2 linked regions of the Prochlorococcus marinus XMU1406 genome follow. The protein of the gene in region 2 interacts with the protein of the main gene of each other region in a pairwise test. Links are inferred from orthologs where the notes say so. Each region holds a gene or a part of one and is shown on either strand. Other genes may lie near its edges. The genes, in order: lpdA and HA149_RS01605.

Region 1 (3,266 bases), on a different replicon or contig from region 2:
TTTAAGAGCTTTTTGGGGATAATTAATCGCTGCTGGTGCCATTGCAACTAGATGATCAGCGCCACTAATAACATGCACAAATCCTGCAACTATACCTGTAAAAATTACAGCCTGCATATATATTCAGTACAATTCTGTTTATTCAATTTTATAGCACGATTTGAAGGCAAAATTAAAGTGAGTTAAATAATCTCTTGAAAGTTTGTTCAATATCACTTTCTCTCATAAAAGTTTCACCAATTAATACTCCCTTGATTCCAAAAGATCTAAGCGATTCTAAATCTTCGGCACAATTAATTCCGGATTCACTAATGGGAAGAATATTTTGTTTTAAAAATATATCAGCATATGTATGCATCAATTCTATTGATGTTTTTAAATCCGTTTTAAAAGTCTTTAGGTCCCTATTATTTATTCCAATAAGATTAAAAGATTTTAACTTTAGAATCCTTTCTAATTCATTATCGTTATGAACTTCAACAAGGACACTCATCTTTAAATTATCAGCTATTTTCTTTAGATAAATTAAATCGTCATCACTTAAAATCGCAGCAATTAATAATATTGCATCAGCACCAGATACCCTTGCTTTATAAATCTGATAAGCAGAAATAATAAAATCTTTGCAGAGTAGAGGGAGATTAGTTGATTTCCTTACAGTTTCGAGTATTTCATAACTACCTTGAAAAAACCTTTTATCAGTAAGTACTGAGATACATGATGCACCTAATCCTTCATAACAAACTGCTATATCTTCAGGATTAAAATCTTTTCTAATAACTCCTTTACTCGGACTAGCTTTTTTTATTTCAGCAATTACTCCTGGTTTTATTTTTGACTCCAAGATATTTTTATAAAAATCTTTGGGAGCAGGAAGGTTTTCAATCTTTTTGATTAGATCTTCTAAAGAAACTATTTTTTTAAAATTCTTAATTTCAATGTCCTTGTGCCATACAATTTCTTCAAGAATATTTTTTGCTTGTGCTTCTCTATGAGGTACAGCATATTCTAATTTTTCAACCCTTACTGTCGGATTTGGTGGCCTACGTCTTATCTCCATTAATTTTAGATATTATTTATTTGATAAGCCGCTTGTTTATATGCGACCTCCACTACTTCACTAAGAGTGGGATGAGTATGAACTTCTTTAGATAATTCAATTACATCTTGGTTCCTTGAAATAGCGTTCGAAATTTCTTGTATTAAATCAGCTGCATGTAACCCAAAAATATGAGCACCTAATACTTTCCCATTATCTTTATTAAAAATCAACTTTAGCAATCCATCACTCTCCAATTCAGCTAATGCTTTTGAATTAGCCTTAAAAAAACTTTTGACAACACCCATAGTAAAATTTTCTTTTTCAGATTTCTCTTTAGCTTCAGCTTCAGAGAGACCAACTGAACTTATCTCAGGGTGAGTAAAGGTTGCTGCAGGGATACTTTGATAGTTAATTTCGACATTTTCACCGCAAATATTATCAACAGCAATAGTACCCTGCGCTGCAGCTGTATGGGCAAGCATTAGTTTGCCTGTTACATCTCCAACAGCCCAAATATTAGGTATTATTTCATCACCATTTTTAACTCTCATTTGATCATCTACAGGAATGAAACCTTTTATTGTTTCAATACCAACCGACTCTAGATTTAAGTTATTACTATTAGGACTTCTACCAGTTGCAACTAGTACAGCGTCAACTTCTAAAGTTTCAACAACTTCTTTAGATTTTGGATCTGTCAGCTCAATTTTTACAGGGCATCCAGGTGTTATTTTTGTCGCAAAAACATTTGATTTTGTGTCTATATCTCTTGCTTGAATAAGTTTCTTCTTAGCGATTTTAGTGATGTCTGGATCAAATGTTGGCATAATATTTTCCAAAGCCTCGATCATGGTAACTTCACAACCAAGCGCGGTATAAACATCAGCAAATTCTAGTCCTATATATCCACTTCCAATAATTGCTATCCATCTTGGAAGCCACTCAAGTTTAACAGCATCATCACTAGTAAATACAGTCCTATTATCCAAAGTTATTCCACGGGGTACAAAAGGAGAAGAACCAGTTGCTAAAACAATATTCTTACATGTGAAAATTTTATCAATTCCGTTTTTATCTCTTACACCTACTTTTTGATTTCCTTCAATTCTGCCAATACCCAAAATAATTTCAACTCCACTCCTTTTAAGAGTTTTTGTTAAATTTTCTCTAACATTTAAAACTAAATTATTTGCATGATCTGCAATTTTTGATCTCTCGAACCTTACTGGAGAAGAATGAATACCAAATTTAGCTAAATGTTCATAATCAGCTATTTCTCTAACTTTTCCACTTGCAGCCAAAAGAGCTTTAGATGGAACGCAACCCTTGTTAACACAAGTGCCCCCCATATCTGAAGATTCTACTATTGCGACTTTCAGTCCCTTACCAGCAGCATGTTTAGCGGCATCAAAACCTCCATATCCTGCTCCTATTACGATTAAATCAAAATCAAAATTTGAATCAGTCACTTTTTATTCATTTAATTAGAAGTGTATGCGACTCTTTTTCGTTCTAGTAATAACGGAACTGCAACACAAGCCACATTCAATGATTCTACAAGCTCACTATGCGGAATTGTAATTGTTTCATTAAAAGCTTCTTGAATTTTTTTATGAATACCTTGTCCTTCATTACCCAAAATTAATGCGGTACGTCTAGACCAATCAACTTCCCAATAAGGTTTTGGAGATTTTTTTGAACTTTTATTATGGCTACTAGTAGATAAAATCTTAAATCCTTCATTTGATAATTCAGACAAAGACTTAAGTAAAGAATTTAATATTTCTTCTTCAGTTCCATCAAATCTTAAAAATGGCAGATGAAAAACTGCACCAGAGGATGCCCTTAATACCTTTTGGCCTAATGGATGCGCACCTCCAGCTAAAAAAATTGAATCAACCTCTGCAGCTAAAGCAGTTCTAAAAAGATTACCCATATTCCCAGGATCTTGAATCTTGTCGAGAACAAGAACAAAATCATCTTTTTTATTAAATTGATAATTAGGTATTGCTGAAATCTCTACCAAAGCTGCTATACCATCTGGATTAATTGTTGAAATCGCAGATGCCAAGACTTCCTCTGAGACAATATTTATTAATGAGTGATGAAATTTTTTGCTTAGATTTTGATTTTTTCTTAGCCATTTTTCGGTAACTAAAATCTTAGAGGGATTTTTTCCAGACTTCAGTAATTCTTCAATAAGATGTGTACCCTCTATGCAAAA
Region 2 (3,395 bases):
TGATTATTCTTTGAAACTGACATTCCTGAAGTAAAAATTTAAAGACCGATCTTAAGAATAATACAAAGCTAGTAAAAACAATACAATTTCAAACTTAACGCAACGCTTCTTAATTAATAACTTCATTCCAAAGTGATAGTTGAAATAATTCAAATAAAAATTTTTTTTCCGCTAGTATAAAATTACATTTTTTATAAAGTTTTGGATCAACAGGATTTAAAATTATCAAAGAAACTTATTTCCTCATATAAAAAGAGATTGGAAAAAGAAATTCTAGACAGAAGTATGAAATTAAAGATGCCTCAAAATAAATTTGAAGAAATAATTAATAACAATAATGAACTTATAAATTTAAAAAAAGCGTTAGAAGATCTAGAAACGGAATCTGAATCTCATAGTAAAGTCTGATTTTTGAAAAACCCTTCCAAAAGTGCCTCAAACCAACAATTTTCTTTTTAAGTCCCTAAACAATCAACAACTTCAAGCAGTAAAACATGTTTATGGACCACTATTAGTTGTAGCAGGTGCAGGTAGCGGAAAAACTAAGGCTCTTACTCACAGAATTGCAAACCTTATTGAGGGTAATTCTATAGATCCCTATAACATTCTCGCAGTCACTTTCACTAACAAAGCTGCTAAAGAAATGAAAGCAAGATTAGAGGTTCTTCTAGCCCAAGAATTAGCTTTTAATCAATTTGGTCAGCCTTGGACAACTCTCAAAGAAATTGATCAAAATCAATTAAGAACAAACGTTCACCAAGAGAGGCTTCAGAACCTTTGGATCGGGACTTTCCATTCCTTATTTTCAAGACTTTTGAGATACGATATTGAAAAATATACTGATCCAGAAGGCCTAAAATGGACAAGACAATTTTCAATTTATGATGAAACAGATTCTCAAACATTAGTAAAAGAAATTATCAGTCAAGATATGAATCTTGACCCAAAAAGATATGATCCCAAAAAGATTAAAAGATTAATAAGTAATGCTAAAAATCAATGCTTAACTTCTAATGATCTTTTAGAAAAAGCAGATAATAATTTTGATAAAACAGTTGCAGAAGCCTACAAGAGATATAGGATTTCGCTCTCAAAAAATAATTCTTTAGACTTTGATGATCTTCTACTTTTGCCTGTTTTCTTATTGAGGCAAAATGATATAGTCAGAGATTACTGGCACAAAAGATTTAAACATATTTTAGTTGACGAATATCAAGATACAAATAGAACACAATATGAACTTATAAAATTAATTACGACTGGAAATACTGAACCAAAAAAATTCTTCAATTGGGAAGATCGGTCAATTTTTGTAGTTGGGGATGCTGATCAAAGTATTTATAGTTTCAGAGCTGCTGACTTCAGAATTTTAATTGGTTTTCAAGAAGATTTTAAAACTTCAATCAATGATGATACAAAATCATCTTTAATTAAATTAGAAGAAAATTATAGGTCATCTTCCAATATCCTTGATGCTGCAAACTCACTAATTGAAAACAACTCTGAAAGAATTGACAAAGTTTTAAAGGCTACTAAAGAAAAAGGGGAACTTTTAACGTTACTTAGCTGTGATGATGAAATTTCCGAGGCAGAAGCAATTACCAATAAAATAAAATCACTCAATAACTATAATCAAAACCCAATTTGGAAAAATTTTGCAATTTTATATCGAACCAGAGCTCAGTCTAGAGTATTAGAAGAATCTCTTGTAAGGTGGCGCATTCCTTATACAATTTTTGGAGGATTGCGTTTTTATGATAGAAGAGAAATTAAAGATGCGATAGCATATTTGAAAGTTCTGGTTAATTCTTCAGATAACGTTAGTCTTTTACGAATCATAAATGTTCCTAGAAGAGGGATTGGTAAGACTACTATTCAAAAACTTAATGAACTATCTAATAGGTTAAATATCCCATTATGGGAGGTTCTTAATGATAAGCAAAGTCTTGAAGAAACAATAGGGCGATCATCAAAAGGAATTAATAAATTTACTGAAATTATGAATGATCTACTGTGTTACCTAGAAAATTCAGGTCCCGCTCAACTACTACAACTTATATTAGAAAAAAGTGGTTACTTAAGTGACTTGCTCTCTAGTGGGACTGAAGAATCTGAAGATAGAAGAAATAATTTACAAGAACTAATTAATGCAGCTACTCAATATGAAGAAGAAACAGAAAGTGGAGATGTAGAGGGATTTCTCTCTACAGCAGCCTTAACAACTGATAATGATACGAAGAAAAATAATCCTAACTCTGTAACTCTCATGACTCTGCATAATAGTAAAGGTTTAGAATTTCAAAATGTTTTTATCACTGGGCTAGAACAAGGTCTCTTCCCTAGCCATAGATCAATAGATACTCCCTCACTTCTTGAAGAGGAAAGAAGATTATGCTATGTAGGTATTACTAGAGCTAAAGAAAGAGTTTTCTTAAGTCATGCCAGAGAAAGAAGATTATGGGGTGGCATGCGTGAAGCAACAATTCCTTCAATATTTCTTTCCGAAATACCTGAAGATTTAATGGATGGCGAATTACCACAAACTGGTGGTGCTTCAATTAGAAGAGATTGGCATCTTGATCGTTTAACTAGAGTTGATCGAAACAATCCAAATGAATTTGTTAACAAACCAATAAATGCAGTAAGGAAATTATATTCAGGTCCCAGTAAAGGGAAAAGCTGGATAGTTGGAGATATGCTAATTCACTCAAAGTTTGGGAAAGGTGAAATCATACATATTTTTGGGAGTGGAGAAAAAATATCTTTAGCAGTAAAATTTGGTGATAAAGGAAGTAAAATTCTAGATCCCAGATTAGCTCCAATTCGTTATGTAAGTTAAAACTCATGAACGATATCTCTGATTACATCCAAGGGGAATTAATCAAAACTCCATTTAATCTATATAACCTAATTGCTAAATACATAGAATCTAATAACAATACTAAAGTAGCTTTTGTTGGCGGTTATTTAAGAGATTTATTAATTAGTAAATTCCACAAAAAATCGTTTTCTAAACCTGTAGATATTGATCTTGTTATTGAAGGATCCTCTATTTCTCTTGCAAAATTTATAAAAAAAAATATTGTAAATGTAGATTTATGTTTGATCAAGGAATTTAATTTATACAACACTGTAGAAATAAATATTAATGACTATAAAATTGATATTGCTTCTGCAAGAAAAGAAATTTATTCTGCTCCAGGCTTAAATCCCACAGTAAATAAAAGTACTATTGCGGAGGATCTTAAGAGGAGAGATTTCACTATAAATTCAATAGCCTTCGAGGTCTCGACAAGGAAAATCTATGATCTTTATGGAGGAATTTCTGATATAAAAAGTAAAAGATTGAACTTACTTCACAGTAATAGTATTTCAGATGATCCAAGTAGATTAAT

The links.
Region 1: the proteins of HA149_RS01605 (region 2) and lpdA interact in binary tests that used the Escherichia coli proteins (3 or more experiments, as listed by UniProt). The link is inferred for Prochlorococcus marinus XMU1406 from one-to-one orthologs.

Annotation. Positions count from the first base shown.
Region 1 is NZ_JAAORG010000003.1:177,967-181,232, forward strand. What follows is about bases 289-3,218. They hold lpdA (dihydrolipoyl dehydrogenase), read right to left. Parts: upstream 2,512-3,218; coding sequence 1,066-2,511; downstream 289-1,065. Other genes in these bases: trpC (indole-3-glycerol phosphate synthase TrpC), read right to left, coding at 289-1,060; HA149_RS07280 (TrmH family RNA methyltransferase), read right to left, coding at 2,523-3,218. In the rest of the region: HA149_RS07265 (hydantoin utilization protein A), read right to left, coding at 1-117; more of trpC, read right to left, coding at 173-288; more of HA149_RS07280, read right to left, coding at 3,219-3,266. UniProt on the Escherichia coli protein: Lipoamide dehydrogenase is a component of the glycine cleavage system as well as of the alpha-ketoacid dehydrogenase complexes.
Region 2 is NZ_JAAORG010000001.1:295,171-298,565, reverse strand. What follows is about bases 76-3,134. They hold HA149_RS01605 (UvrD-helicase domain-containing protein), read left to right. Parts: upstream 76-430; coding sequence 431-2,839; downstream 2,840-3,134. Other genes in these bases: HA149_RS01600 (CCA tRNA nucleotidyltransferase), read left to right, coding at 2,845-3,134; HA149_RS01610 (hypothetical protein), read left to right, coding at 202-408. Also shown: HA149_RS01615 (R-phycoerythrin subunit beta), read right to left, coding at 1-23; more of HA149_RS01600, read left to right, coding at 3,135-3,395. UniProt on the Escherichia coli protein: A helicase with DNA-dependent ATPase activity. Unwinds DNA duplexes with 3'-5' polarity. Translocates on single-stranded DNA with 3'-5' polarity. Initiates unwinding more efficiently from a nicked substrate than double-stranded DNA.